2 regions of the Enterococcus sp. AZ170 genome follow, and region 1 is predicted to be linked to the other one. Evidence: predicted binding sites of a transcription regulator. Region 1 holds the regulator's gene; the other holds the start of a gene.
What was found. The regulator NrdR, encoded in region 1, represses ribonucleotide reductase genes. The targets are predictions, from matches to a motif close to ACACNATATATNGTGT.
Positions count from the first base shown of each region.

Region 2: nrdH (glutaredoxin-like protein NrdH) is a predicted target of NrdR. The motif match lies at 2,133-2,148, and genes of this name have one in related genera.

Region 1 covers NZ_CP172947.1:2,007,021-2,023,174, reverse strand. The annotation lists gene IGJ55_RS09740 (murein hydrolase activator EnvC family protein) at 1-915, opposite strand, end outside; gene IGJ55_RS09735 (helix-turn-helix domain-containing protein) at 1,168-1,980, opposite strand; gene IGJ55_RS09730 (hypothetical protein) at 2,297-2,860, shown strand; gene IGJ55_RS09725 (heavy metal translocating P-type ATPase) at 3,047-5,083, shown strand; gene IGJ55_RS09720 (helix-turn-helix domain-containing protein) at 5,192-6,670, shown strand; gene IGJ55_RS09715 (aldo/keto reductase) at 6,731-7,642, shown strand; gene polA (DNA polymerase I) at 8,480-11,125, shown strand; gene mutM (DNA-formamidopyrimidine glycosylase) at 11,224-12,060, shown strand; gene coaE (dephospho-CoA kinase) at 12,064-12,657, shown strand; gene nrdR (transcriptional regulator NrdR) at 12,958-13,443, shown strand; gene IGJ55_RS09690 (replication initiation and membrane attachment family protein) at 13,456-14,862, shown strand; gene dnaI (primosomal protein DnaI) at 14,862-15,791, shown strand; gene IGJ55_RS09680 (hypothetical protein) at 15,956-16,154, shown strand, end outside.
Region 2 covers NZ_CP172947.1:2,668,712-2,684,865, forward strand. The annotation lists gene feoB (ferrous iron transport protein B) at 1-1,460, opposite strand, end outside; gene IGJ55_RS12910 (FeoA family protein) at 1,464-1,931, opposite strand; gene nrdH (glutaredoxin-like protein NrdH) at 2,377-2,601, shown strand; gene nrdI (class Ib ribonucleoside-diphosphate reductase assembly flavoprotein NrdI) at 2,603-2,980, shown strand; gene nrdE (class 1b ribonucleoside-diphosphate reductase subunit alpha) at 2,961-5,120, shown strand; gene nrdF (class 1b ribonucleoside-diphosphate reductase subunit beta) at 5,222-6,184, shown strand; gene IGJ55_RS12935 (AI-2E family transporter) at 6,318-7,436, opposite strand; gene IGJ55_RS12940 (DUF92 domain-containing protein) at 7,609-8,433, shown strand; gene IGJ55_RS12945 (MgtC/SapB family protein) at 8,516-9,223, opposite strand; gene nagB (glucosamine-6-phosphate deaminase) at 9,349-10,050, opposite strand; gene IGJ55_RS12955 (LCP family protein) at 10,179-11,300, opposite strand; gene IGJ55_RS12960 (lipopolysaccharide biosynthesis protein) at 11,494-13,023, opposite strand; gene IGJ55_RS12965 (glycosyltransferase) at 13,038-13,985, opposite strand; gene IGJ55_RS12970 (acyltransferase) at 13,990-14,664, opposite strand; gene IGJ55_RS12975 (hypothetical protein) at 14,712-15,863, opposite strand; gene IGJ55_RS12980 (glycosyltransferase) at 15,856-16,154, opposite strand, start outside.

The sequences.
Region 1 (16,154 bases):
CATACTAGCTACAGGAGCAGACCAACCGCCAGAGGATACTGAAGGAGTAGGTACTTGTTGAGTATTATTCGTATTCGTCGTTGTATCGGGAACTGTAACAGCTTCTTCAGTTGTTTGTACAGGAGCCGATTGAACAGTTGGTTCGTCTCTTTTTGCTTGTTCGGCAGCTTGCTTTTCAGCAACAACTTTAGCCGCAGCTTCTTTTTTCTTTTCTTCAGCAATTGCTTTTAATTGGGCTTCTTTTCTTTTTACAGCTTCATCTTTTTGTTTGACAAATTTATCCTTTTCAGCTGTTTCAGTAGCAAGACTTGCAGCAATTTCGTTGATTTTTACGTTTTGCTCAAGCTTCGCTTCGGCCAAAGCAGTTTCTTTTTCTTCAAGTTCTTCTGTTTTCTTCTCAAGAGTTGTTAAGGTTTCAGTTAATGAAACTTTCAGCGTATCCAGTTCCTTTTTATCCTCTTTTTGAGCCGTTAAAATATCATTATTTGCTGTAACTAATGTATTCACAGCGATGGCTTTTGAAATAGCATCAGAAAAAGATTCAGCACTTAGTAACACAGTCAACATAGATTCTTGTTCATGGTTTGTTTGTGTTACTCTAGCTTGAGCTTGTAATTGCTCATTTCTTTTTTGAATTTTTGTTTCTAAATTCGCAATATCAGTATTTAACTGATTCATTTCTTTTTCATGCTTTTGTTTTTCAGAAAGAACAGCCTGATATTCTGTTTCGATCGTCGTAATCTCTTTTTCTAAAGTAGTTAGATAATCTTTTGCATCTTTTTCGGTCTTAATAATTTCGTCTATTTTCTTTGTTTGATTTTGGATTTTTTGATCGATATCTTCTGCTGATACGCTCATTGGTGCAGCGTGTACTAATAAAATAAATGACAGTGTAATCAGTAGTTTTTTCTTCAAGTGATGTTCCTCGCTTTTTTATTGATTATTTTAAACGTTTGACAGCTTAGATATTGTCTCCGTTCATCATCGTTTATGATACAAGACAAAGTATACCATATTTTTTAAGAATAATTAGGCTTAAACTATCAGATCAATCAAAAAAATGAAATTTAAAATATGGCAATAATGGTAACATCTAATTGTAATATGCGAAACTTACTATTAATAAGAAACAATAATTGTAATAGTTAAAAAAAGCTTATTTTCGTTTTAAATATTATAATCAGCATAAAATTCATCAAGTAAATAGATGAGTTCTTTTTTTACCTGAGCATATTTTTTTTTCACTGTTTTCTCAGTTAATAGTTTACCTTGCTTAGGTTTTTTAATAGAACTGTTATAATCAATGGATTTCATGGTGTGTTTCGTTCTATAAACTATATCGTTAGTGATAACTTCTGATAATAAAGCAAAAATTTGTGGAACCTCTGAAAAAAGTTTACATGATTCTGATCGTTTTAATAAATCAAAGACTAAAAATAAGACAGAAGCGTTAATCTCTTTTTGGTTAGAATGATACAATAATTCTTCGATCATTGGTAAAAAGTCTGTTCTATAACGATCGTTTTGTTCGATTCTGTAAAGTGTGGAATCTTCAGAAATAAGGGAGAATTGTTCGGAAAGTTCTGATTGATAATTTATTTCAAATAAATCTGGGAATAGCTCGTTTGCAGTAGTCAGTATCTTTAAATCTTGGCTATAGCTGATCTTCTTTTTTTTTAGTGAGTGTATTAATAGTTCAAGCTGTTCATTCTCAAGTTGATGTTGTAAATTCGCTTCACTCAATAATTGTTTCACATAATCTTTGAACGCTCCATAGCGAATCCAATCGATTGTTGTGTTGCCAAGAATCGCAATTTTTTCTAATCTTTCTGGTTTAGGTAGATTATTTCCTTTTTCCCAGTTATTTACTGTGCTGGCACTTGCATTTCCTACTAAATTAGCAAAAAGAGCCATTGAGTACTTATGTTGATCTCGAATTTCTTTGATTCTTTTCCCAGCTGCTTTTAAATCTATCTCCAAAATAATACCTCCTTGGTATGAATACTCTACGCTCTTCGTAAAGCTGACTAAAATTTCTTTCTTTTACTATATCATTATTTAAGAATAAATGTACCGTTTTTATTTCAATTTGTCGTTGCAATAAATCGTTTGGAGTGATATGATCTTTATACCGAAATATATTCAATTATTTTTCTTTGTTTTATAAAATGAGAGTGTAAGTAAATTTTACCACTAAGAAAATAAAAAAATAAGACCCAATAAATTTACTTTAGTCCATTAATTTCTTTTTTAAAAATACCGAAAAACATTCATTATTTAAGGAGGAGAAGTACACATGAAAAAAATAGCTAAAATTGAGGAGCAAAAAAATCATCTTTTATATCAATTCTTGGTTAGACTGAATAATGAGATTCCTTACCAAGAAAATAAAGAAAGAATGGAAGAGACGTGTATTCAACAGTACAAGCTACTAGTCAACATGTCGTTTAGCGCAAATGTTTTATATAAAGGCTTAGATTATGCAAGCCATGTATATAATCATGTGGCAAAGATCGAATATACACGATTATGCAAGATGATCATCAAAGAAGGCTTTGAGCAAAGTGCAACAGAAGACATACTAAAAAAGCTCAAAAAAACTCAAAATGAATTAGTTCGTCATTCTCCCATTACTAAAGAATCAGAAGGAATTGATATTTTTTATGGATTTACTGGTGGAAACCGTAAAAAATATAAAGCAAATCGAAAAGCAATCCAACAAATGTATAGTGAAATAAAACGAGAATCTGAAAAAAACGTGTATAAATATTTTAAGGAATCTTGTGTAAGAAAATATAGTAGGATTAAAGAAAAAAGAGATTATGCTATTTGGCTTTTTAAGAGTTATACTTGGCATTAATCAGAGTGACTTAATATAAAATACGCAAGAAATTTTTGTTTATATGAAATGAGTTACTTTATTTTTTCCAAATGCTAGATTGTGCTATGCTTAAAATGAGAGATTGGCTCTGACATAAATGAATTGAAAAGAAGGAAAGAAGGAATTTTAATGAAGAGGAACGATGAAGAACATAGTGATCATCAAATGCATAACTTGGAAAGTATGGATCACAGTACATTTGGGCATCAGTCGCATGAACATATGTCTAGTATGGATCATTCTATGCATATGGGGAATTTTAAACAAAAGTTCTGGTTTTCTTTAATTCTTGCTATACCGATTATTTTTATTTCACCAATGATGGGTGTGGATTTGTCTTTTCAGTTTACTTTCCCTGGTTCTGATTGGCTCGTCTTGGTTTTAGCATCAATTTTATTTTTTTATGGAGGGGAACCTTTTTTAAATGGTGCTAAGATGGAGCTGAAACAAAAAAGTCCAGCGATGATGACCTTGATCGCTATGGGTATTTCTGTCTCTTATTTTTATAGCGTGTACGCATTCATAATGAATAAGTTAATGCCGCAAAATCATGTGATGGATTTTTTCTGGGAGTTGGCCACCTTGATTGTTATTATGTTGTTGGGTCATTGGATCGAGATGAATGCTATTTCCAATGCAAGTGATGCTTTGCAAAAGATGGCTGAACTGTTACCTAACACAGTGAAACGATTAAACAAAGACGGCAACGAGGAAGAGGTGGCATTGCAGCAAGTAAAAGAAAATGATCATTTAGTAGTCCGGGCGGGCGATAAAATACCAGCTGATGGTGTGATCATTAACGGTCAAACATTAGTGGACGAATCAATGGTTACAGGTGAGTCAAAAACTGTGACAAAAAATAAAGAGGATAAGGTTATCGGAGGTTCGGTTAACGGAAGTGGAACAATTGAAATAAGAGTAACAGGAACTGGCGAAACAGGCTATCTTTCAAAAGTTATGGGGATGGTAAAAAAAGCTCAGAGCGAAAAATCAAAACTTGAATCGTTATCGGATCGAGTGGCAAAGTGGTTGTTCTATATAGCATTCGCTGCGGGACTGTTCGCATTTTTTACTTGGCTGATCATCGATAGAGATGTAAGCATTGCCTTTGAACGAATGGTGACGGTCCTTATTATTGCTTGTCCTCATGCGCTAGGTTTAGCTATTCCTTTGGTTGTGGCACGTTCCACTTCAATTGCAGCAAAACATGGATTATTATTGAAAAACCGTAATGCCCTTGAACAAGCAAATGACATTCAATATGTTATGTTAGATAAGACAGGAACACTGACTGAAGGCAAATTTACTGTAACTGGGGTTGAAATGCTCAGCAAAGAGATGACTACACAAAAGGCCCTAAAATTGATCGGTGCCTTGGAAAATAATGCGAATCACCCATTAGCGATAGGCATCATGAAGTATATAAAAGAACAAGGAATTATACCAGACAAGGCAGAGAACCTTCAAAGTATTTCCGGCATTGGTTTAACAGGGATGGTCAACGGACAATCCGTAAAAATTGTGAATGAAAAAGAAGTGGATCGATTAAATTTTACCTTTGACCGTTTATTAAAACAAAGCTATCAAGAACAGGGAAATACCTTAAGTTATTTGATTGTTGAGGAGCAACTTGTGGCGTTGATTGCATTAGGAGACGTGGTAAAATCAGAAGCAAAGCAATTTATTACTGAGTTAAAAATACAAGGAATCGTTCCTATAATGTTAACAGGTGATAATAAAAAAGCAGCAGAATCAGTCGCTCATTACCTAGGGATTGATGAATTTCATGGAGAGTTATTGCCAGAAGATAAGGAGAAAATCATTCAAACATATATAAGCGAAGGCAAAAAAGTAATGATGGTTGGAGACGGAATTAATGATGCACCAAGTTTAGTTAGAGCGACAATCGGTGTTGCGATTGGGGCGGGAACTGATGTTGCAATTGATTCAGCTGATGTAGTCTTGACAGATAGTGATCCAAAAGATATTCTCCGTTTCCTAGATTTAGCCAAACAAACACGACGCAAAATGATTCAAAATCTTTGGTGGGGCGCTGGTTATAATATTATTGCGATTCCACTAGCGGCAGGGATTCTAGCACCATGGGGAATAATACTAAACCCAGCAGTTGGAGCAATCTTGATGTCTCTGAGCACTGTAATAGTTGCAGCAAATGCTATGACTTTACGTATCCATAATTAAAAAAATGAAAAGTAATGAATAGTGCGTATATTTAATATGCCTATTCATTACTTTTTTTGTGAAAATGAGTGATAGAATAGAGGCTCATTTTTATAGCGGAGGTTTGGAATGGACTTTAAAGAAATCCTTGATTTTGAATCAATCAAGTTACTTAACCTGTTTAATGTACTCAAATCAAATGAGAATAGTTGTTCATTAAAACAACTTTCAAATGAAGTAGGAATCAATTCAAAAACGATCCAAAGATCATTGGTCAAATTACAAAAATTATTCAAACGATATCAATTGGATCAGCATTTAACCATTTGTGCTAATTCAAAAAAATATATTTACTTAAAAAAAGACAATGCACATTATGTAGAAACGTTTTTAGTTCGCTATTTAAGCAATCTACCTGAGATTGTTTTTCTGAAAGCAATTATCGAAGAGGAGAATATTTTAATGAAACAATTAGCAGAAAGATCGCTGATTGGTGAGTCAAGTATGAGAAAACGTATGAAAAAGATCAACGAGTGGCTTAAAAAATTTAATATTCAGTTGACACGAGGAACGTACGAATTTAAAGGAAATGAGGAACAGATAAGAGCGATGATTTTCCATTTTTACTGGTTTGTTTATCAAGGGACGGAAACGAAGTTTTTACTTAATGGGAAAAATCGAAGCAAATGCCTAACAGAACAATTCATTTTATTTTTTCAAATACAAATAAATGATCTTCAAAAAAAAGGTCTTTATCGAATGATTCAAATTGCAAGCTGGCGTTATCAAAAAGGGAACAAAGTTCAGATAAGAACTAACTGGAAGCAATATATTGAAAATAGTTCTATTTTCTTGAAATTTATGAAGGCAATGAGAATGGAACAAATGACGAAGCACTTGCCTTTTGAAGAATTAGCTTATTTGTATTTAATTTCTCAAGCATATTTTTTTCAGTACTATGAATCACGCATACAGGCCTATATTATTGAAGAGCATTATTTAAGGCAGACATCTTGTTTTTATAAAACATTGATTGCAGCACACAAATTTAGACGAGTCTTTTGGAATAATAATTTCACCTATTCAATGGAAAGCGTTAATGCATTTTTAGGATTCCATTTACATTATGAATTAGTTTCAAATATTTCATTTGAAAGGAATCAGCCAATTAAAGCTCTCCAAGAATGCTATCCTAGCTTTTCAAGTAAACTTGAAGAAGGGATAAGTGAGTTGGTAAAAGAGTCCCCGTGTTATCGCAATATACCAAAAGAATCTTTATTCCATCGGTATTTTATGATTTTAAGTTCTCGTATTCCACCTGTTTATAATGAGAAAAAAATTGTGGTCTGTTTGATGACGGATTTACCACTTGAAATCGAAACGCAACTAGGAAAGAGAATTAATACTTTTTTTCTTAACAAATTCAATTTAGCTGTTATTTATGCCAGAATTTCTAGAAACATCTCATACTCAGATATCATTTTAACAACAGTCCTTTGTCAGGAAGTGGAGCAAAAGTACAATTTACCAACCTTACTTATTGAGCCAGAATTTTCTGAGGAGGGATTTATTAAAATTGAAAAGATATTAAAAAAAGTTAGAAAATGAAACCCTTTCATAAAAATGTGTTAAACTAAAATAGTCAATATAATTTGAGGAGGTTTTCTAGTGAAAAAAATTCAATTTGGAACAAGCGATTTACAAGTAGCATCGGTTATTCTCGGCTGTATGAGAATGAATGGCGCTGAAAATCCTAGAGAGATTATAGAAACTGCATATGAAAATGGGATCGATTTTTTTGATCATGCAGATATTTATGGTGGAGGAGAATGCGAAACTATTTTTGGAAAAGCGTTGAAAGAAACATCGATTAAAAGAGAAGATATCATTATCCAGACAAAATGTGGTATTCGTAAAGGAATGTTCGACTTTTCCAAAGAGCATATCGTAGGGTCAGTTGAAAACAGTTTGAAGCGTTTAGATGTTGAGTATGTAGATGCCTTATTATTACACAGACCAGACACACTAGTAGAACCTGAAGAAGTTGCAGCAGCTTTTGACCAGTTAGAAGCACAAGGAAAAGTAAAATATTTTGGTGTTAGCAATCAAAAACCCATGCAAATCGATTTATTGAAAAAGACAGTGAAGCAGCCACTACTAGTGAATCAATTGCAATTTGGGATCAAACATACAGGAATGATTGATCAAGGAATCCATGTGAACATGACAGATGAACCAAGTACTGACAGAGATGGAAGTCTCTTAGATTATTCACGATTGAATCAGATGACAATTCAAGCATGGTCGCCTTATCAATATGGTTTCTTTGAAGGGGTATTCATTGGAAATGAGAAATTCTCAGAATTAAACAGCGTTTTAGATCGAATTGCGGCAAATCATAATTGCACAGCCACTGGCTTAGCTACTGCTTGGATTTTAAGACATCCTGCAAACATGCAAGTTATTGCTGGAAGTATGAATAAAGAGCGAATTAAAGAAATTGCAAAAGCTTCTGAGATTGTATTAAACAGAGAAGAATGGTATGAAATCTATTGTGCAGCTGGAAATATTTTACCTTGATGAGAATGTTTTTGAACAAATCAGCAGTTACTGATTCTGTTGAATAATAAAGAATTAAGATGATGGTCATTAAAAAAGTTACACTTTAGAAATGTTTCGTTCATATATTTTTCACATTTACCTTGTAGTATAAAGACATAGAAGAAAGAGACAATAGTTACAAAAAATCAATTTCATTTGTGTGAACTCCTAATTGACCCCCTCTGAGTGTGCAGAGAGGGTTTTCTTTTTGTTTTAATTACTAGTCTAAGGTATTTTATGATAAATTGTTAGCTTTAACCAAATGAAAGGAATCAAAAATAACAAGTCTATTCTAACTATTAAAGAAAGAAATATTACCTAACGTAATGTTTCATTTTTCTCACTTGCCATATACCAAAGGCAATGACTGTTGTCTCCACAAAGATACCAATTAAATCAGACACTGTTAGAGTCTTCTGTAAGAATATATTGATAATTATACACAAAAAAACGTAAATAAAATTACACTTGTTCGTCTTTGAGTTAAGTCTTGACCTAATTTTTTCAAAATTATTCCTTCTCTCCATTGTATTGAATCGTTATAGTCAAATACATTTTTTATTTTATCAAAGAAGCTAATGGAAGAAAAGAGCATTAAAAAATGTCCAACAGAGAGATTGACCTACTATAAAAATAAATTCAAGGCGATTAACTTAACTAAAATGTTCTTATTTTTAAAGTATTTAAGAGCGTGTTGCACTTAATTTAATAATTCTAATAGACTTTACGAACTTTAGTTCCTTCCTACTGCAAAGTTACCAAATTTTTGTTAGAATAGATAGGAAACCAGTTTGCTTAAGATGAGGAGATAAAAGAATGACAAAAAATAAATTATTATTAGTTGATGGAAACAGCGTGGCGTTTCGAGCATTTTTTGCTTTACACAATTCCTTAGAACGTTTTAAAAATAAAAATGGGTTACATACAAATGCGGTTTATGCGTTTAATAATATGTTTGAAAATGTTATGATAAAAGAAAAACCAACTCATGTTTTAGTCGCATTTGATGCAGGGAAAACCACATTTCGGACCGAATTTTACCCAGAATATAAAGCAGGACGTTCAAAAACACCTGGAGAATTTAAAGAGCAGATGCCTTACATTCGTGAATTGTTAACTGGTTTAGGTGTAAAATATTATGAATTAGATAATTATGAAGCAGATGACATCATTGGAACATTAGCGACTAAAGTACCTAAGGACCAATTTGATGTGGTCGTCTTATCAGGTGATCGAGATTTGACTCAGTTAGCAACAGATTCAGTAAAAGTAGATATTACGATCAAAGGTGTCAGTGATTTAGAATCCTATACACCAGAGCATGTAGCTGAAAAATATGATGGGTTGACCCCCAATCAAATTATCGATATGAAAGGTTTAGCCGGAGATACTTCAGATAATATCCCTGGGGTAACAAAAATTGGTGAAAAGACAGCTATTAAATTGTTAAAAGAATTCGGTTCAGTTGAGGGCGTTTATGAAAACATCGATAGCTTGAAGCAAAGCAAAATGAAAGAGAATTTGATTAACGACAAAGAACAAGCTTTTATGTCAAAGCGCTTAGCGACGATCAATATCGATTCTCCAGTTGAAATCAATATTGATGAACTAAAATATGAAGGAAAAGACTTAGAAAAATTGATTCCTTTCTATAAAGAAATGGAATTCAAACAAATGCTAAGCAAATTGAATGTTGAAGAAGAAGTAGTTGAGCTAGAAGATGTTCATTTTGATGTGGTAGATACATTCACAGAAGAAATGTTTACCGATGATATGGCCTTATATGTTGAAATGTTGGAAGATAATTACCATACTTCACCGATTGTAGGTGTTGCGTGGGGAACAAGGAACAAAGTATACACAACAAACAGTTTAGAATTATTTGAAAGCAAACCATTTGTTGATTGGCTGTTATCAGAAAAATATAAAAAAATAGTGTACGATGCAAAACGTACCTATGTGTCTCTTAACCGCTACGTTGGGAAACCTCAAGGTATTACGTTTGATGTCTTATTAGCTGCTTATTTATTAGATACAAATGATAACAATGCGGATATTGAGGGTGTAGCGCAGCACTATGGTTATACTGATATCCACTCGGATGAATCAGTTTATGGAAAAGGTGCGAAAAAAGGCTTACCAGAAGATGATGAGGCTTTTTTCAGCCATCTTGCACGGAAAGTCAACGCTATTCATTTTCTATCTGAAAAACTAGATGCAGAATTAGTTGAAAAGAATCAAGCTGATCTATTCTATAAAATGGAACTACCGCTCTCAAAAATATTGGGTGATATGGAAATCACAGGTATTCGTGTGGATGCGAATCGATTGAAAGAAATGCGTATCGAATTTTCAGATCGACTACGTGAAATCGAACAAAAAATATATGCAGAAGCTGGCGAAGAATTCAATTTGAATTCACCTAAACAATTGGGCGTGATTTTATTTGAAAAAATGGGTCTACCTGTTATTAAAAAAACAAAGACTGGCTATTCAACCGCAGTTGACGTGCTGGAACAATTAAAAGAGCAAGCACCGATCGTCGAAGATATTTTGGTCTATCGTCAAATCGCCAAAATCCAATCAACCTATGTTGAGGGGCTATTAAAAGTGATTCAACCTGATGACAAGATCCACACACGCTATGTTCAAACATTGACTCAAACAGGACGTTTGAGTTCAGTTGATCCTAACTTACAAAATATTCCAATCCGTTTAGAAGAAGGACGGAAAATTCGTCAAGCTTTTGTACCGAGAGAAAATGATTGGTTGATTTTTTCATCCGATTATTCTCAAATTGAACTACGTGTTTTAGCACACATTTCAGATGATCAACATTTGAAAGAAGCTTTTATTGAAGGTCAAGATATTCACTCTAGCACAGCTATGCGTGTTTTTGGTATTGAAAAACCGGAAGATGTAACACCGAATATGCGTCGCCAAGCAAAAGCTGTAAATTTTGGCATAGTTTACGGAATCAGTGATTATGGGTTGTCGCAAAACCTTGGTATTACTAGAAAGCAAGCACAAGAATATATTGATACGTATTTTGAAAAATATCCTGGTGTGAAAAAGTATATGGAAGCTATTGTTCGGGATGCTAAAGATAAAGGATTTGTAGAAACGTTATATAATCGCCGCCGTTATTTACCAGATATCAATTCACGTAATTTTAATTTACGTTCATTTGCGGAGCGGACAGCGATTAATACACCGATTCAGGGAAGTGCTGCGGATATTTTGAAAATTGCAATGATCAACATGCAAAAACGTTTGAAAGAAGAAAATATGCAAGCAACAATGCTATTGCAAGTACATGATGAACTTGTTTTTGAAGCACCTGAATCTGAGTTAGAAAAATTAAATGACTTAGTTAAAGATGTGATGGAAAATGCTGTTGCTTTACACGTACCGTTGCTAACGGATAGTAGTTGGGGCAAAACATGGTATGACGCTAAATAGATAAGGCAATAAAATAAGTGGAAAAGACTGACTAAACGACAATGTTAAAAACATTGCTGTGTTGGTTTCAGTCTTTTTTTCTAAAGGAGCGATGAAAGGTGCCTGAATTACCAGAAGTTGAAACAGTCAGAAAAGGGTTAGAAAAATTAGTCGTTGGAAAAACCATCAAAGAAGTAACTGTTTTATGGCCAAGGATCATCGAAACACCAGAAGTTGATGTTTTTGCACAACAATTGATCGGGCAAACAATTGAAAACATGGAGCGTCGTGGCAAGTTTTTGATTTTTAAATTAACAAACTATGATTTGGTCTCTCATTTGCGAATGGAAGGAAAGTATGAAACCCATGATCCGCAGAATGACCGAAATAAGCATACTCACGTTATTTTTACATTCACTGATGAAACAGAATTAAGATACTTAGATGTGCGTAAATTTGGTAGGATGACTTTAGTAGAAAAAAATCAAGCAGGGCTATATAAAGGGATTTTAGCTCTAGGTCCTGAGCCTGTCCCTTCTCAATTTAAATTATCAGAATTCCGCAGAGGTCTAAAGAAGCATCATAAGGCAATCAAGCCATTATTATTGGATCAGCGTCTAGTGACAGGGTTGGGCAATATTTATGTAGATGAGGCACTGTGGGAAGCGAAGATCCATCCTGAGCAGCCAGCAGACACCTTAAAAGCCAAAGAAATTGAGCGCTTATATCATGCGATCATTGACGTTCTCGGTCGTGCAGTTGAGGCTGGTGGAACAACAATTCGAAGCTATCTAAATGCTCTCGGAGAAGCTGGAACGTTTCAAATTTCTTTAAATGTTTACGGTCAAACAGAAAAGCCCTGCTCGAGATGTGGGACACCGATTAAAAAAATCAAGGTTGCTCAACGAGGAACGCATTTTTGTCCAAAATGTCAAACCTTGAAAGTGAGGAATTGATGGATGGGTCTGATATTAGGTTTAACTGGAGGTATTGCTACAGGGAAAAGTACGGTTGTTAATGTATTTAAAAATTTAGGTTTCCCCATCGTGGATGCGGATATTATAGCAAGAGAAGTTGTTGAGCCTGGAAGCATCGGACTGGCTGAGATTGTTTCGGTTTTTGGAACAAATATTATCAATTCTGATGGTTCATTAAACAGAAAAAAGCTAGGTGTACTTATATTTTCCGATGCACAAAAAAGAAAAATACTCAATAAAATTCTGTCTCCATGTATAAAAGAAAGAATCTTAGCTGAAATCGAATCAAAAAAAGATAAAGCATCGTTAATAATCGTTGATATACCATTACTTTATGAAGGCGGTTATGACAAATTTGTCGATCAAGTGGCTGTCGTGTATATTCCAGAAAAGCTCCAGTTACTTCGCTTGATGAAAAGAGATCATCTAAGTGAAAATGAAGCTTTGCAACGAATCCAAAGCCAATTATCGATTGAAGAAAAGAAAAAAAATGCGGATATTGTTTTTGATAATCAAGAAAATATTGAAAAAACAAAAAAGTTAATTGAAGCATGGGTTTCTGAAAAAAACTTTTAAGTAGATGATAAGTCCTCTATCTATTTTATGTTTTTTTTAAATAGCAGTAATTATAAAGCGATGAATAAATCTTATTGTCGCTTTTTTTGATTTTTTTAATAAAAAAAGAAAAATGAATATGTTTTATATTGGAATTTTCATTATTTATTCCAACTCTTTCTTTTTGAATACCAGGATTAAATGAGCATTAATTTCTCGTGGAACTATTACTAGATGTATGGCTTCTCAAGCATTTCATGTTATAATATAGATACGTAAATAATGTATATTATAAAATATAAGATAAACGAGGTGAACACTATGCGTTGTCCAAGATGTCATCATAATAATTCTCGAGTGATCGATAGTCGTCAAGCAGATGATGGACGTGCAATTCGTCGTCGCAGAGAATGTGAAAATTGCAATTACCGTTTTACAACCTTCGAACGAATTGAAGCGGCGCCATTGTTAGTCATCAAGAAAAATGGGGATCGAGAAGAATTTAATAGAGAGAAAGTTTTACGCGGATTGATTCGCTCTGCTGAAAAACGACCTGTTGCTATGGAACAAATGGAGCAAATCGTCGATAATGTTGAAAATCGAGTACGTAGTTTAGGTGAAAACGAAGTCTCAACGACGTTAGTCGGAGAATATGTTATGGAAGATTTAGTTAATCTAGATGAGATTGCTTATATTCGATTTGCCAGTGTTTACCGTCAGTTCAAAGATATGAGTGTATTCCTAAAAGAATTGCAGGATATCGTAGACAAAGCGAAATCATCAAGTGACGATGCAACAAATGAATAAGGAGGTCTTTCCTTGAAAGACAATTGGAAAGAAGTCCATCCTAAAAGTATATTTCAAGCGGCGATTGCTTGTTCGCTTTCTAATCAGGAACAAGAGATATTGACCCTTTTATACCAACCTATTATCGGTGTGGATGCCTTTGGTTTATATCTAACACTGTTATCTGAAGCTGAAAAAACTGGGATTAGTGAGTCGCTGTTTCACGCAGAATTGATTACGATAATGGATAAGAGTATTAAACAAATTCAATTGGCTAGAAAGAAATTAGAAGGCATTGGTTTATTAAGTACTTTTGTAAAAAATGATGCTGAACTGGGGACTTTGTTTTTATATCGTTTGAACCATCCTGAAACAGCAGAACGTTTTTTTAAAGATGAAGTATTATCGCTAACACTTTTAAACAGTGTAGGTCAGCGGAAATTAGATAAATTATTTGATCGGTTCAAACCAAAGTTCATTAATTTGAACGGTTTTGAAGAAATTTCGGTAGGCTTTAAAGATGCTTATCTATTTAAAGAAGAACAAATTGTGGCACAAAGCAACCAATTAAGTCAAATGGAGCAAGCTTTTGAGGATCCCCGTCCAGCACAGAAAATAAGTGCAGTCAGTGAACAATTTGATTGGTCCTATTTTATACAAGGAATCGAAAAACTGGGTATCAAATTACCAGATAATCATGTTGGTTTTAAAGAAGAAGTTTTTGTTTTTCATAATTTATTTGGAATTACAGAACTAGACATGATCGATTTCTGTTCTAAATCATTTGACTATTATACAGGAAAAATTGACACAAAAGAATTTGAGCGTGCGGTCTATAGGACCTATGATCCTGATAAAAAACAAAAACCAAGTCAGTTTCAAAAAAATGAGACAGTTGATTTATCAGCTGAAGATCAACAAACATACCGTTACAATTCATTAAAAATGAATGGCTTTTCAATGCAAGATATTCAGATGATCATGGACAGTGAGAACAATTTTCCGCTAAACTATTTGGAAGCATTGAAAAATGAGCGTGGCGGCTATACGACTCCACAAGAACGCTCTTTAGTTAAATATTTAGTCAGCAAATCAGGCTTGCCAAACAGTGTGATCAATGTCTTGATCAACTATGTTTATAATATTCAAAAGCAACCAACATTGAAAGCCGATTATGTGAATCGAATCGCAAACGAATGGGCTCAAAGTGGCATTTTTTCTCCAGAAAAAGCAATTGATCATGTACGAGAAATTGCTAAAAAAGGCAAAGAACAAAAGCAAACAAGACAGCGCTATGGTCAAAATAATCGACCAATTCGCCAAGAAACATTACCAGATTGGGTTGACAATCCAGTTGAGGAGCAAAAATTATCTAAAGAAGAGCAGGCGCGATTGGATAAAGAAATACAAGATTTCTTAAGCAAAGGAGGCGATAATTAATGGAAGATGTAGGGAAAGAAATGTCAAAAATCATTCAAAACAGAGACATGAACGAACGGTACAATGAGTTAGTTGAAGTTGTATTGAAAGATACGGATGTTCAACAATTTATTCAGGAAAATCGTGAACGTTTGTCAGATGATGATATTCGAAAAAGTTATTCAAAACTATATGAATTTGTTCAAGAAAAACGTAAATATAATTTGAATGATCCAACAATGATCGCACCTGGATATGAGCCAAAACTAACCTTGAATTTCCATTATATCGATGTCACTTATGTGCCGACAGAAGCTCTGATTGCCAAGCAAAAAGAAGATGAAATTCGTAAACGAGTTCGGGCCATGGATATGCCAAAGGATGTGCGAGAAGCGAACCTAAGTAGATTTGATACAGCATCTCAAGGTCGTGCTCAAGCGATGGCCGAAACAATGAAATTTCTAAATGATTACACTTCTAATCCAAAAGAATTTCATAAAGGACTTTATTTACAAGGGACATTTGGTGTAGGGAAATCTTTTCTACTAGGTGCAATTGCCAACAGCTTAGCTGAACGGGGATTCGTTACAACGATTGTTCATTTTCCAACCTTTACTGTCGAAATGAAACAAGCAATCGGCAAAGATATGGTAGGCCCAAAATTGGATGCCGTTAAAAAGTCCCCTGTTTTGATGATTGATGATTTAGGTGCGGAATCAATGACGTCTTGGATTCGAGATGATGTGCTTAGTGTGATTTTACAATATCGGATGCAAGAACAATTAGTGACTTTTTTTTCATCGAATCTAAATTTAAAGGATTTAGAAAAGCACTTGACCGTGACTCAGCGTGGGGAACAAGAGCCGTTGAAGGCTCGTCGAATCATGGAGCGGATTCGTTATTTAGCACAAGAAATTACGATGTCAGGCAATGACCGGAGAAATGGTTAAAGGTGGTCAGACTACTACAGCTTTTATGGAAGCCATGTGGTTGAGATGTAACTCGAAGAGTTCTGTCTCAATCATTTTTTATTTTTTAAGAGAACTAAGGATGATATTAGACTGGAATCAAAAATATAGCTTATAATTAGATATCAATAATGGAGGGATATCCTATGAAAAAAATCACATTAGCAGTGCTAACTATCATTACATTGATTTCTTTAGGAGCATGTACGAAAAATAACCATGATTCTGCAAAAGGAAGTGAAGAAACATCTATGAGTAGTAAACAAAATCAAGTGACAGATGAAACATCTCATAACGTGGAACAAGAACAAGCAAAATCAGTATTTATAGCCACTTTAATGGAAG
Region 2 (16,154 bases), 660 kb from region 1:
GGTGCTGGATCTCCAGAAAATGACCGTGTCTTTTTCAAAGCAATACCCGATAACACAATCGCTGCGATCCCGATAAAATAAGCCGATGGTGAAACCCAACTACTTTTTGGAAAAAATGCTCCAGCTATCAGTGCGATGATCGGCAATTTTGCTGAACAAGGCATAAAGGTTGTCACCATGATTGTCATCTTGCGATCCTTTTCATTTTCGATTGTACGACTTGCCATGACACCTGGTACACCACAACCGGTCGCAATCAGCATCGGTATAAAGGATTTTCCCGACAGGCCAAATTTCCGAAACAAACGATCCATCACAAACGCAATTCTTGACATGTAACCACAATCTTCCAAAAAGCCTAAACACAAGAATAAAACAGCTAACTGTGGTAAGAATCCTAAAACTGCTCCAACTCCAGCAATGATTCCATCTAAAATCAAACTTTGCATCCACGGTGCCACTTGCCAATTTGTAAGCCAATTACTAACTGTCGTTGGGACAATATTTCCGAATAATTCATCATTGATCCAGTCCGTTCCCATAGTGCCCACAGTTTGAATTGCTAAGTAATAGACAAACCACATGATCAAAGCAAAAATCGGTAGTGCTAGCCAACGATTTGTCACAATTCGGTCAATTTTATCACTGGTACTATATGTTATTTCATTTTTTTCGATCGCACAAAGAGCAGTTAAACGAGTAATAAATTCATAACGCTCATTAATTATGATTGCCTCACTATCATCCCCAAAAATCTTTTCAGTGATTTTAATGATTTCTTTTATTTCATTTTTTTGAAGACTACTTAATTCTAATTCTGACTCAACTCTGGCATCTCTTTCAAATAATTTGATACTGTACCAACGTGCTTGCTTTTCTAGCACACTGTTTCCCAATACATCCACAATTTCATTTAAGGCTGCTTCTAAACGATTATCATAGGTTGGATAATTGAACTCTGGCGGAAAGACTTCTGTTGCTTTAACCGCTTTTTGAATTAATTCATCAAGCCCGCGATTTTTTAAAGCACTGACACCTAGTACATCTACACCCAAACCATAGGAAAGTTTTTCGATATTAATTTTTCTTCCTGTTTTATCTAAAATATCCATCATATTCAATCCGACTACAACAGAAATCCCAGTTTCCATCAATTGAGTTGTCAAATATAGATTACGCTCTAGATTTGTCGCATCCACAATATTAACAATCACATCTGGACTGCCACTAAGTAAGTAATCCCGAGCAACAACTTCTTCCGGTGTGTATGGGGAAAGGGAATAGATACCTGGTAAATCTTGGATCGTTATTTGTTTGCTTTTTTTCAATTTACCTTCTTTTCGTTCAACGGTAACGCCTGGCCAATTTCCTACATATTGATTGGCTCCTGTCAGTGCATTAAATGCAGTTGTCTTCCCACTATTCGGATTTCCTGTCAGAGCAATATGCTGTTCTTTCATTTTTTATCCCTCTTTCTGTACCAAGACTAGTTCTGCTTCATTCTTCCTTAACGTCAATTCATAGCCACGGAGATTGATTTCGATTGGATCGCCTAAAGGAGCCATTTTTCTAACAAGTAGATCAACGCCTTTTGTAAGCCCCATATCCATCAACCGTCTTTTGACAGCTCCTTGTCCATGGATCCCGATGACTCGTGCTTTTTCACCTACAATTAATTGATCTAAAGACAACCAATTTTCTTCATCAATACTTTTTTCTACTATTATAATTTGTTTTAAGACAGATAGGTTGATCGCAATTCGGCTATTGTGTAAAAGGACAATTCCATTCTCACTGGAATAATTGACCAAGACAACCTTGCCTCCTGGCACAAGACCCAGATTATTCAAATGCTTCCGTGCAAAACCTTCTGCTTGGATCTCTTCAATTGTATAAACCTTATTCAACTTTGCCTGTGCCAATGTTAACATTGGATACCCTCCCTATTTTAACTGTTCTTTTCTTATTCTATTGTGAAAAAGTTTCATTTTGATTCTCAATGATATTGATAATCGTTCTCATTAAGTATACCTGTTTGTGATACTTAAATCAATCTTCTTTCTACCTATAGTAAGAAAATATTCTCCCATTAAAATTGGTCCCATTATCCTAGTGTCTTGTATATTGATTGACCACTATATCTTGTGTTTTTGAAATTAGAAGTTCCGATTCAAAATTTAATAAATTTCTTTTTTAAACACAAAAATGGTAAGAAAAGGCGCTTAAATCTAGAGAATACGTGCTTTCATATTTCTTTCAAAAACACAAAACATGGTATTCAAACAAAAAACGACCACAATATGTAGTGCCTAAGTGTTGACTTTTTTTCTGAGAGATTTATACTAGTGAAGTAAACTAATTGAGGGGGAAATAAAAATGAACGTAAAAATCTTTTCTAAAAATAATTGTATCCAATGTAAAATGGCAAAACGCTTTTTGAGCGAGAATAATATAGCATTTGAAGAAGTAAATATCGATATCCAACCAGACGCAATCGACTGGTTAAAAGAACAAGGATTCCAAAGTGTTCCGGTTATCACTTCTGATGCTACAACAGTTGTAGGATTCCGTCCTGATCAATTAAAACAATTGGCTAGCTAAAATGAAAATTGTTTATTTCTCAGTCACTGGACAAACTAGACGCTTCATTAAAAAATTGGATTTAGCAGCTTGTGAAATTGAGCCTGCGAATCCTTTTTTTGAGATAAATGAGCCTTTTGTCCTAGTCGTTCCTACTTATGACCAAGAAATCACGGAAGTAGTGAATGATTTTCTTGATTACAAAAATAATCAAGAATACTTGCAAGGCGTTGCTGGAGGCGGAAACCTCAATTTCGCAGATTTGTTTGTATATACAGCCAAAGACATAGCACGTGATTATAACGTTCCAATGCTTTTTGCATTTGAATTTAGCGGTACGAATGAAGACGTGGAATCCTTTAAGAAAGTAGTGAATGAACTTGAGTCTAAAAGAAATTAAAGATGTTAGCTATTTTAAGCTGAATAATGAGATCAATCGTCCTGTTGACGGACAAATTCCTTTACATAAGGATAAAGAAGCATTGGAAGCTTTTTTCAAAGAAAATGTCCTTCCTAACACAAGAACCTTCGACACTATAGAAGCAAAAATCAATTATTTAATCGAGAACGACTATTTGGAAACTGCTTTTGTCCAAAAATATTCTATGGCTTTTATTGAAAAATTATATACGTTTTTAGATGAACAAAACTTTGAATTCAAATCATTTATGGCAGCTTATAAGTTTTATTCACAATATGCACTTAAAAACAATGAAGGTAGTGAATACTTAGAAAGCTATGAAGATCGTGTGGCTTTCAATGCCTTGTATTTTGCTGATGGTAATGAAGAATTGGCTTTAGTTTTAGCTGATGAAATGATCCACCAACGTTATCAACCAGCCACACCTTCATTCTTGAATGCAGGACGTAAACGCCGTGGTGAGCTTGTTTCTTGTTTCTTGATCCAAGTAACAGATGACATGAACAGTATCGGCCGTTCAATCAACTCCGCTTTACAATTATCACGTATTGGTGGCGGTGTGGGTATCACATTAGCCAACTTACGTGAAGCAGGTGCTCCGATCAAAGGATATGAAGGAGCTGCCAGCGGCGTGGTTCCCGTTATGAAATTGTTCGAAGATAGCTTTAGTTATTCTAATCAACTAGGTCAACGTCAAGGTGCTGGAGTTGTTTATCTAAACGTTTTCCATCCAGATATCGAAATGTTCCTTTCAACAAAAAAAGAAAATGCGGATGAAAAGGTTCGTGTGAAAACTTTATCGTTAGGCGTTGTGGTTCCTGATAAATTTTATGAATTAGCACGTAATAATGAAGATATGTATCTATTCAGCCCTTATAGTGTAGAACGTGAATATGGTGTCCCGTTCTCTTATATTGATATTACCAAAGAATACGATAATCTAGTTGCCAATCCTAAGATTCGTAAACGTAAAATCAAAGCGCGTGATCTAGAAAATGAAATTTCTAAATTACAACAAGAATCTGGCTATCCATATATCATCAATATTGATACAGCTAATAGAAGTAATCCAGCTTATGGCAAAATCATCATGAGTAACTTATGTTCAGAAATTTTACAAGTTCAAACACCTTCTGTTTTAAATGGCAAACAAGAATATGAAACACTTGGTACAGATATCAGTTGTAACTTAGGTTCGACAAACATTGTCAACTTGATGGACAGTCCTGACTTTGGTAAATCTGTTCGTGCCATGACTCGTGCTTTAACTTTTGTAACGGATGCATCTGATATTGATGTAGTGCCTTCTATTCAAAACGGAAATAAATTAAGTCATACCATCGGACTTGGTGCGATGGGTCTGCATACGTTCTTTGCTAAAAACCATATGGAGTATGGTTCTAAAGATTCACTAGATTTCACCAATGTTTACTTTACTTTATTGAACTACTGGACTTTAGTAGAAAGTAATAACATTGCAAAACAATATAATGAAACCTTTTATAATTTTGAAAAATCTGATTATGCTAATGGTTCTTATTTTGATAAATATATTGACGGAGACTTCACTCCACAATCAGATAAAGTCAAAGAAATCTTTAAAGATATTTTTGTCCCAACTTCTGAAGACTGGGCAAAATTACGTGATGCAGTGAAGCAAGACGGCTTATATCATCAAAATCGTTTAGCAGTTGCACCGAATGGTTCTATTTCTTATATCAATGATACGAGTGCTAGTATTCACCCAATCACTCGGATGATCGAAGAGCGTCAAGAAAAGAAAATTGGTAAAATTTATTATCCTGCGCCTTATCTCGCAAATGATACGATTCCTTATTATACATCTGCTTATGACATGGATATGCGTAAAGTCATTGATGTTTATGCAACAGCGCAACAACATGTGGATCAAGGTATGAGTTTAACCTTGTTTATGCGTTCTGAAATTCCTGAAGGCTTATATGAATGGAAAGATTCACCAAAACAAACCACTCGTGATTTGAATATTTTACGTCACTATGCTTTCCATAAAGGGGTAAAATCAATCTATTACGTAAGAACATTTACGGATGATGCTGAAGAAATCGGTAGCAACCAATGTGAGAGTTGTGTCATCTAAAAATTAAGACCAGCAAACATATATACAAACAAGGCGTCCTCTGGTCGCCTTGTTCTATGATTTATTGTATTTTAACGTAAAGGTAATGAGGAGGAACATACATGGCAACATATTATGAAGCGATTAACTGGAACGCTATCGAAGATGTGATCGATAAGTCTACTTGGGAAAAACTAACGGAGCAATTTTGGCTAGATACTCGTATTCCTTTGTCTAACGATCTAGATGATTGGAGAACTCTTTCAGATTTAGAAAAAACAACTGTAGGATACGTTTTTGGCGGTTTGACTCTACTAGATACTGTTCAGTCTGAAAGTGGTATGGAACAATTAAGAAACGACGTTCGTACGCCACATGAAGAAGCTGTTTTAAACAATATCCAATTTATGGAATCTGTTCACGCAAAAAGCTATTCATCCATTTTTAGTACATTAAATACTAAAAAAGAAATCGATGAAATCTTCGAATGGACAAATACTAATGTTTATCTACAAACAAAAGCTGAAAAAATCAATGAAATATATAAAAATGGTACGCCACTCGAAAAGAAAGTTGCGAGCGTATTTTTGGAAACCTTTCTTTTCTATTCTGGTTTTTACACTCCTCTTTACTACTTAGGGAATAATAAACTAGCAAACGTTGCCGAAATCATTAAACTAATCATTCGCGATGAGTCTGTTCATGGTACTTATATTGGATACAAATTCCAATTAGGCTTCAATGAATTGAATGAAGCAGAACAAAATGACATGAAAGACTGGATGTATAATCTTCTTTATGAGCTATATGAAAATGAAGAACGTTACACAGAGCAATTATATGATGAGTTAGGCTGGACTGAAGAAGTGAAAACTTTCTTACGTTACAATGCGAATAAAGCCTTGATGAATCTTGGTATGGATCCATTATTTGCTGATACAGCAAATGATGTTAATCCAATCGTTATGAATGGTATCTCTACTGGTACTAGCAACCATGATTTCTTCTCACAAGTCGGTAATGGTTACCTATTAGGAACTGTTGAAGCAATGAAAGATGACGATTACCTGATTGGTATGGACTAATCATCTCTTTTGAACACATAAAAATAAGTCTAGGCTAAAACCATTTGAGTTTTTAGCCTAGACTTATTTTTTAATAATTATTCGCTTGTCGCCTTTTCTCTATCTACTTTATAAAAAGCTGAATCAGCAAGACTTAACTGATTGGTTCATTGGAGGAACGATCCTTACTCTCCTTCTTAATGTTATAAATTTTACTAATATTAAGAACCAATGTTTTAATAACTGCATATACAGGAATACAAATCAGCATCCCGATGATTCCACCGACACTGCCCGCTGCAATCAAAACTAAGATGATCGTTAAAGGATGAACATTTAGAGATTTCCCCATCAACAATGGTTTGATCAAATTGCCATCCAGTTGCTGAATAACTAAAATCGACACTGCCATATATAAAGCTTGCCAGGGTGAAATAAATAGACCCACTAAAATTGCTGGAACTGCCCCAATAAATGGGCCAACATAGGGAATAATATTCGTCAGACCACAAAATACAGCTAACAGTAAGCTATATGGTTGCTTAAATATCGTCATCGCGATAAAACTTAAAATCCCAATAATAAATGCATCTAAAACCGTACTACTAATATATGCTGACAAAGTTTGATTCATCTCTTTTACGGTTTGCTGTAACTCACTACGAATACTCTTTGGAAAAAAATGAGACAATGCGTCTAAAAATTTATGCCCATCTTTAAACATAAAAAACAAGATAAACGGTACAGTAAAAAGCAAAATGAAAAATCGCATCAAAATACTCACAATTTTTGAAAGACTACTTGTTACACCCACAATTGCAAAATTCAAAATATTGCTAATTGTAATATTCGCTTTATCTAACTGTTCTTGAATATTAAATCCTTTAAATGCTTCAAGCTCTCCTAAATCATTCAACCATTGATTCATTTCCTCAGCATAGGTAGGAAGCGACTGGCTTAATTCAACTGACTGATTAACTAATTGAGGAACGACATTCATGACAACTAGTGTAATCAAAACGATTAAGACCGCAAATGAAAGCAAAAAGCCAATAATTCTTGGAAGACCACGTTTTTCTAAAAATAAAACAAGTGGATCGAACATATAATATAAAAAACCTGCAATCAATAATGGCATAAAAACAGCTGATACCATTCCTAAAATTGGGCTAAAAACGTTAGGCATCTTCAATAAAAAGAAAACCCCAATAATCGTAAGTACAATTTCTACTGTCCAAAATAATAATTTTGATTGTTTGAATAACGATCCCATACAAAACCTCCAATAACGAATACTTTTATTCTATCATTCTTTACTAGCATAAAGGGGTTATTGTCTCAATTTTCGTGTTATCTTATAAAAGATTTTATAACTACCTCTCATTCCATGCTATACTTATTTTGTTTATCCGTTTAGACAGAACCAATTATTTAAGAGGTGTATGATGACTATTTTACTTTATAAATTATTAATAGGCATGATTGTAGGCAGTTTTATTGGCATATTTTCTTATATTACACATTTACTTACCAAATCTGGCACATTGGCTATGATTTTTGTTGCTATAATTGTTTGTGGGTTTGGTTCATGGCCCGTTTGGGAGTTGTTAATTCTATTTTTTGCCAGTTCTGGCTTTATCCATTTAATAAAGAAAGGGATGAAAAGAGGCTCAGACTCGAGTGTAACTGAAAAAGGACATACTAGAGATGCCTGCCAAGTGCTTGCCAATAGTCTCCCTGCTATTATTTCTTTAATTCTGTTCTACTATACAGACATTGAATTGTTCCTAATTGGGTATGTTAGCGGTATCGCAGGTGCAACTTCAGATACCTGGGCATCTGAAATAGGTATTTTAAGTAAAAAAGCCCCCTATTCTATTCTTTCATTTAAACCGATTACGCCAGGTCTTTCTGGCGGTATTTCACTATTAGGGACTATTTCTTCACTGTTAGGTAGTCTTTTGATTGCTACTGCCTTCTGGCTAAGCTCTGGAAGCTATGAGGATGTTCAGCTTTCACCCCTTCTATTGTTCAGCCTTCCACTATTTTGCGGCTTTCTTGATTCTTTGATCGATAGCCTACTAGGTATCATCTTTCAAGTAAAATATCGCTGCCCCATCTGCGGATCTATTACTGAACAACAACAGCATCATCATCAATCTACCTTAAAAATCAGCGGTATTTCGTGGGTAACAAATGATTGGGTCAACTTTTTTAGTGGAAGTTTGACTGTTTTATTCAGTTGGTTGCTTACTTTTTTTATGGAATAAGAACGCCTTATCAAAAAATAAAGTAAGCTTGAATGATGACACGTTCAAACTCACTTTATTTTCCTTATAATAATAAGATAACTTATATACTAACTAGCCGCAGTTTCGTGATATTTTTGTAAATCGATAAGTCCTCTATCACTTCAGCATAGGTCATGCCTTTAGGTAGATCAATCGTATAAATATTCGTGTAAATCTGCACGTCTTCAACTAAGACTACATTGAAATTGACATCCTCGATTTCAATTTTGTGTTCTTCAAAATACTGGTTGATAAATTCTTTTGTTTCTTGTTTGTGTATATAACGAATTTCTAGTTTCTTTGTTGTCGGGACATGGATTACTTTTCTAACAACTGTTAAAGCAATAAAAACACCAATAAAACTAGTTATCGCAATAGCATAGTAACCCATACCAATCGCAATTCCTAAACCTGCGACAGCCCATAAGGATGCGGCTGTGGTCAAGCCGGTAACGGACTGTTTCGTCACTATGATCGTTCCTGCACCTAAAAAACCGATTCCACTAACAACTTGTGCAATTAGTCTTGCTTGGTCGGAGCGGATCACACCAGTTAACTCTGGATGATTAATCGCATCTTGCAAAGCACTAGCAGCGATTTCAACTTGAATTAATGCAATGATCGTTGCTCCCATGCAAACTAAAATATGTGTCCGCATACCAGCTGGGCGATTTTTGTATTGGCGTTCAAATCCAATGACTCCACCAATCAGCATTGCCAAACATAGTCTTATAATGATTTCCGGAACTGTTAAAATTATATCCACCATACTCAATCCTCCTATTGATCTTCTATCCTATTATAGCACTAATTTGAATTGAGAGAATGATGCTTAGTTTCATCAAAAAAAGCTGTGATCAAAGGAATTAATCCTGTGATCACAGCTTCATATTTTTATAATTTACTAGCAGCCTCTTCATCAATGATGACAACAACATCTGAATGATTTTGTAACGCACTTGCTGGTAAGTCAACAGAAACAGGTCCATCGATCATTCCTTTGATCGCATCAGCCTTTGCTGATCCATATGCCATTAAAATCATTTTTTTGCCTTTCATGATTGAGCCGATTCCCATTGAAACAGCTCTAGTTGGTACATCTTCAACTTTTTCAAAATTACGTTTGTTCGCATTAATTGTAGACTCAGTTAATTCAACTACATGAGTCAAACTATCTAGTGGTGTCCCTGGCTCGTTAAACCCAATATGCCCATTTTGTCCAATACCTAGAATTTGAATGTCGATTGGATTATCGTCGATAATCCCTTCATAGTGCTTACATTCAGCTGCTAAATCTTCTGCTTTTCCGTTTGGTACGTAGGTGTTTTTAAATGGTTTTTTGTTAAATAGTTGATCATTCATGAAGTAACGATAGCTTTGATCGTCTTCTCCGCCTAAGCCAACATATTCATCTAAATTCACAGAAGTCATCTCAGAAAAATCCAAATCGCTTGCAGTCATTTCTTTATATAATGTTTCTGGCGTGCTGCCTGTCGCAAGTCCTAATACTTTTGCACCATTACTCATGCCTTCTTTGATCAGTTCAAATGCTTTTTTTCCGCCTTCTTCAGCGTTCGCTACTTTGATAATTTCCATTGCAAGTTACTCCCTCGTATTCTTATTTGGTATAGTCCAATTATAACACCCTATAAAAAAGAATTCTAGTCTAAAGTGAGTGAAAATAAAAAAACTTCTATTCTCTTTCGAAAATAGAAGTTATATAATTAATAACCATTATCTGGATAAACAGCTTCCTCTTGATTTGTATAAGTAGAATCCACTACACCAGTATTCGGATCAACATACGTATTTGGATCATAACCATAATTAGTAGTATCCGTTGAAGTGCCACCATATGCAGCAGTATTCCCACCAGCGTAATTATTGTAATTGCTAGTATCTCTAGCTTGCATCTCTTCATTTTTTGCCATACCCAATTGCGCACGTAGCTCAGTTTGAGTTTCATATAATTTAGTTGGATCTAATAATTGATAATAAATACTATCAATTTCTGTACCTTCTCCATCTAATTGCAATGAATCGATATTTTTAAAAGCAGGCATATATTTCTTTTGAATATCTACCATATTGTCCCAAGTTAAATCAGTTTTCACATTATCTTTTACCGCATCCAAAATTTTTCTATACTTTGTTAAACCGTCTAAACTGATAATTTTGTTGACAATTTTTTCAACAACTTCTCTTTGACGACGTTGACGCCCTATATCTCCATCAGGATCTTCTTTACGCATACGCGCATATGCCAACCCAGTCTCACCATCTAGCGTGATTTTACCTGCTGGGACAACAATACCATCCAAGGTGAACTCACCTAATGTATTATCAACTTCAATTCCTCCTACAGCATCAATCAAATCTTTTAGTCCCTTCATATTGATCGATACATAATTATCGATTGGAATATCCAGTAACTCTGATACTGTATCAATCGCCATTTTAGCTCCACCAAATGCGTAGGCATGATTTAGTTTATCTTCTGTCCCATTACCAACAATCTCAGTCAATATATCTCGATCTAAACTGATCATCGTCGATTTCTTTTCTTTAGGATTAATAGTAACTACCATCGTAGTATCTGAGCGGCCTTGCTCTGTACGGCCTAAATCTCCAGTATCGATTCCCATTAATAAAACAGAGAAAGGTTCTTGTGCATCGATATTTACGGCCGCTTCTCTTCTTTTAGAAGTCCGGTCAATCGATTCATAAACCCCTTTTACAGTATAGGTTGCATCAGAATACATTTTAATCCCGTATGCACAAAATCCCGCAACTGATATAAGAACCAATCCTAAAACGGTCAATATTACTTTTTTCCATAATTTCATAAGACACTTCCTCATTTTTTGCAAGAATAATTCATGATGTCTATTTTCTCACAATTTTAAGCACCTAGCAACATTTTTGAAGAATTGGCATGATATCTTAATGTATTTGTAAAATAACGACCAATGATCCGATTATTGTTTTTTCTTTGGATTCCACTAATCAGTGGACTTACATTGTTTTAAAAAAGTGGAACTATCGCTTCAGCAATTTTTTTATTATTAACATAATTGATAAAAACTCATCATCATTTTTAAATACTATTAGATAAATCAACAGCGCGATAACTAAACCTACGCTTAATCTGATTAATAACCCCACAATTCCCAAAATCTCAATTTGATTATTTACACTATAGGTTAGTAGTAATGTAAACAATAATATCAAAAGATATCTACTTGTGATTCTTAGATAAGTTCCAAACGGTTTGTTTATTCCATATTTGAAGACTACATATGGTTCGTACCAAGAAACAGTCATCAAAGAAGAAAGGATTGTCCCTAACATCACCCCAACAATTCCTAAATCAAAAACTATAAGAAAAAGCAAAGAAAAAGTTAGATTTGCAATGGATTCAACTATTGCTTTCCATCTTTGTATCCAAGCTAAGCCATATGCATCAATAAATACAAGTGGAGTTTGCCTAAAAAGTTTTACAATGAAATTTACAACTATAGCAAGCATTGTTGCTTTTGATAAGAGGTATGAACTACCTAACCATAAATGTATAAATGGATCTAAGGCAATCATTAAACTAGTCGATGAAAAGTATAATAAAGAAAAGCTCACAAAATAATGTTTTTTATACACCGCGAAACCATGTTCCTCGTCCCCGGCAACAGCCACATTACCAATACTTGCAGTTATTGAGTTGGTAATTTGAACACATAATTGTTGTACGCTTGAGACTATCAAAAAATAATTTGAGTATATTCCTACTGATGCCAAACTTACAAATATTGAGATCAATAAACTGTCAGTTCCATTAACAATAATTTGTCCTATTTTTGACGATAGATTACCAATGGTATTTTTTTTTAAAGTGGCTACAGTTTCTTTTGGCAGCTTCATTATCGGAACATCTTTCAAATAATGAAACTCTTTATTCACTCTAATAGAAATCGTAATATTACTTAGTAAAGTCCCAATAATTTGAACAATCAAAAAAAATGCATAACCTTTTCCTAAAAAAAGAACGAAAGCTTGAACAATAATCACCAATAATTGAAATATGAAATCATTGATTGCTGATATGTAACTTCTTTGATCTGCATTCAATAAAGAACGATTATATGTAAAAAAATAGCTTATAACAGAATTTAATAAAAACAATATATAATAGTAGTATAATCCATTTATTTCTGAAGCACTTTCTATAAAAATATGTAAGAATGGAACTAACATTAACCCTAGAATACCAACAATTATACCTATGGTTGTATAGATTTTTTTATATAGGGACATCAGTGCCTTAATTTGATGATCATCTTTCTCATTTAAAGGTTTGTAAAGAGAATATATAATCGATGTACCTATGCCGAGCTCTGTCAAAGAAAGCATATTCAAAATACTCGTAAATAGGCCATTTAACCCCAAAAGTTCTTTACCCAAAAAATAAATAAAAAGACTTCTGGAAATAAATTGAGCAAGCATTTTCAGAACATAAATTCCCCCTGATATTGAGGAATTCAGTACGGAATAGTGAATTCTAGATTTATGAGACATTTTTACTCCCCATTCTAAACTTTTCTAACTATTTTTTTTATTCTTGATTTCAACTCATAAATAACATCAAAACCAATATTATAGTTTTTACATAAAGTTCTTATATGTACTTTATCCAGTATAGAAAAATTTCGAATCTCTCTTACTGTAAACATTTGTTGCTTCGAATAATAATTGATTAACCACTTGTCAGCTACATTCATTTTAACAAATAAATCTAATTCTTTTAATACAGTTAGATAAGATGAAACTTTATATTCATCCTTATCATCTCGCATTGTTATAGATTGAGGATTTATTCTATGATATACAAAAACATCTGATAAAAAACCTACAGTATTCATATAGTAATACGCAATAGGGGTAAATAACGCATCTTCAAAATATATATCTGGATAAAAACAAAGTGAATTCCTTTTTATTATTTCAGTTCTATATAAATATAACCATACAGCAGAAAATCTTTCATTTTTCATTTTAAAAATATATTCCTGTTTAGAATAGACAGCTTCACTTTTAAGCTGTTTAGGTCTAAATACATACTTACTTTGATAGCTATGCTCATTTTCAATAAAAGCTTCAGCACAGAACATAAGTAAATCAATATTCTTTTTTTCCATAAACTCAACACTTTTTTTTATAGCTTTAGCATTTAAAATATCATCGGAGTCAAAAAAGTAAGTGTACTTTCCATCTACTCTTTTAATCGCTGTATTTCTCGCTTCGGAAAGGCCTGCATTTTCTTGCTCTATATAAATCAAATTAGTTAATTTAGTAGACTTAATAAATCGTTTGATGATGTTACCACTACTATCTGTACTACCATCATTTACAATAATCAACTGTATGTTGGCATAAGTTTGTTTTTCAACACTTTTTAGAGAATCCTCTAAGTATCTTCCAACATTATAAACTGGCATAATGATTGAAACTAACGGACATTGTCCCAAACTATCTTTCACTTTTCTACTCTCTCCAAACTATATTTGTCTTAATGACCTTTGCAGGATGTCCTGCAATAACTGACCTACTTGGTGTACCTTGCTTCATAAGAGATGACGTCACCAGACTTCGGGCTGCCACGACATTTCCTGATCCTAAACTTACATTCTTTAAAATATAACTATTTGCTGCTATCCAACAATCGTTGGATATATGAATCTCACCTACATTTTGATTACTGTCAATTGTATGACCATCGTTATCAATTAAAGTAACATTCCAACCTAATAAAACTTGTTCACCAATTGTTACCTTTTTAAAAACACTTATATAACAATTTTTATTTGCATTAAAATTAGCCCCAATTTCCAAGACCCCTTCTTCAACACGAATGGAAGAACCTGCAGCAAATGTACTTTTACCCTTTATTTTCAATGTTCCGCTATTTCTAACTATAAAGAAGGACTCTTTATTTCTAGCAACACCAAGTGAACCGCCAAAGCCAAAAGAAAAATTGAATAATTTAGCATCTTTTAATAAAATCATAGTTCCCTTATTCACATACATCCTAGTTTTAAAGTGAAATAACAATGGTAAACGTAGCGCTTGTTTAAAAGGAAGTAGTCTAAAATTCCAAAAAATTGATTTAGGGATAGAGAGTAGTTTACTGAAAACTATTTCTATTTTTTCTTTCTCCACTTTACTCACCTCTAATATTTTTATATTTTGGAGTAACATAGTTCAGCTTAGTTGAACTGTTCATTTTTGGGATTATATTGTTTTTGAAATATAAAAACGCCAGCAAAGAAGATAAAATTAAGCTCCAAGTTTATAATTATAGGCGATATTAATGAGTATACTAGAAAAACAAATACTATGATTAACAAAGTTGTCTCTTCTCTTAAGTAAAGTAATTTCAACAACTTCAATACAAATCCCACAAATAAACCAGTCATGACTAAACCAAATTTAATAACTAAATTCAAATAAAAATTATCTAGAATCAATACGCTCTGACCTGTCAGACTACCTTCTAAAGTTGAAATAAATTTCAATGGTTGACCAAATAAACTCGGACCATAGTTATTCCAAAAGTAATTAGATAGATACAGTCTATTAGATAAGATTGAATTTAGCTTCGCTTCCAAAATATTATAAGGATTAAATTTTGCTGCTAAATAGACAGAACAAAGTAAAGCTAAAAATAGAAAGATGTAATTTGTTACATACATTATTGTCTTTAAATCTAAAATTTTGCGAAACGACTTTCTAATGACAAATAAAAATAGAAATAAAAACAAACAATACATATTTGTCCTTCCATCAGTCGTTCTATCGATTATTTCTGCTAAAATCACTACAATGATTATATGGTAGTATTTAATCTTATTTTCATAGAGATAAAATAGTTCCATAACAATCATTAAATAAAATGTCGATAGAAAAGCTGGGTGACCAAAACCATAACTCCTTCTCACAATACCCAACCTTGTAGAAATTCTTTCATCAATAAGTCCTAAGTTAAATAACATAAGTATTAGACTTACACCAGTGATTTGGGAAAAGCAGATTGTTTTCACTATTTTCTTATAGTCTATATTTTTCAATGCTAAAACAAACAAGTAAAACACTACTATAGCCAAATCTTTTGTTATAAAACTAGAAACTACGATCATGATTCCAATAAAGGTTATAGCAGCATATTGTTTAATTTTATATTGACAAAAAAATATTATGAAAAATACTAGTAAAAAAACAATACCAAAAGTCAATGTATGATTTAGTTTTGAATACATATGGTATTGATTGATTGTTGAATAGTTGACAATAATTTGTTTTAAAGAAAAAAATAACAATAATAAAATAGGGATTATATTTTTTAATTTGTCTTTATTCATAACTGTGTTTTCCTTCATTTTCCTTTAAATAATCAATTACCGGTTTTACGGATGCCTTAAAACTAAAGTTTTCTTCCCCAAATTTTTTGATAGAGTATGCATTTTTATTATCGTGTATTTTTTCAAAAAAAAGTATAATATCCTTGAAATTTATCGGCGAATCATCTGCTGAAACTCTCATGTAATAGGGAAAATTATATTTTGGATTATCCAATTCAGTCTCAACACCGGAAATTATAGGCAAGCCTCTGCCTAAATATTCTTTGCCTTTTAGTGAACTATTATAATACA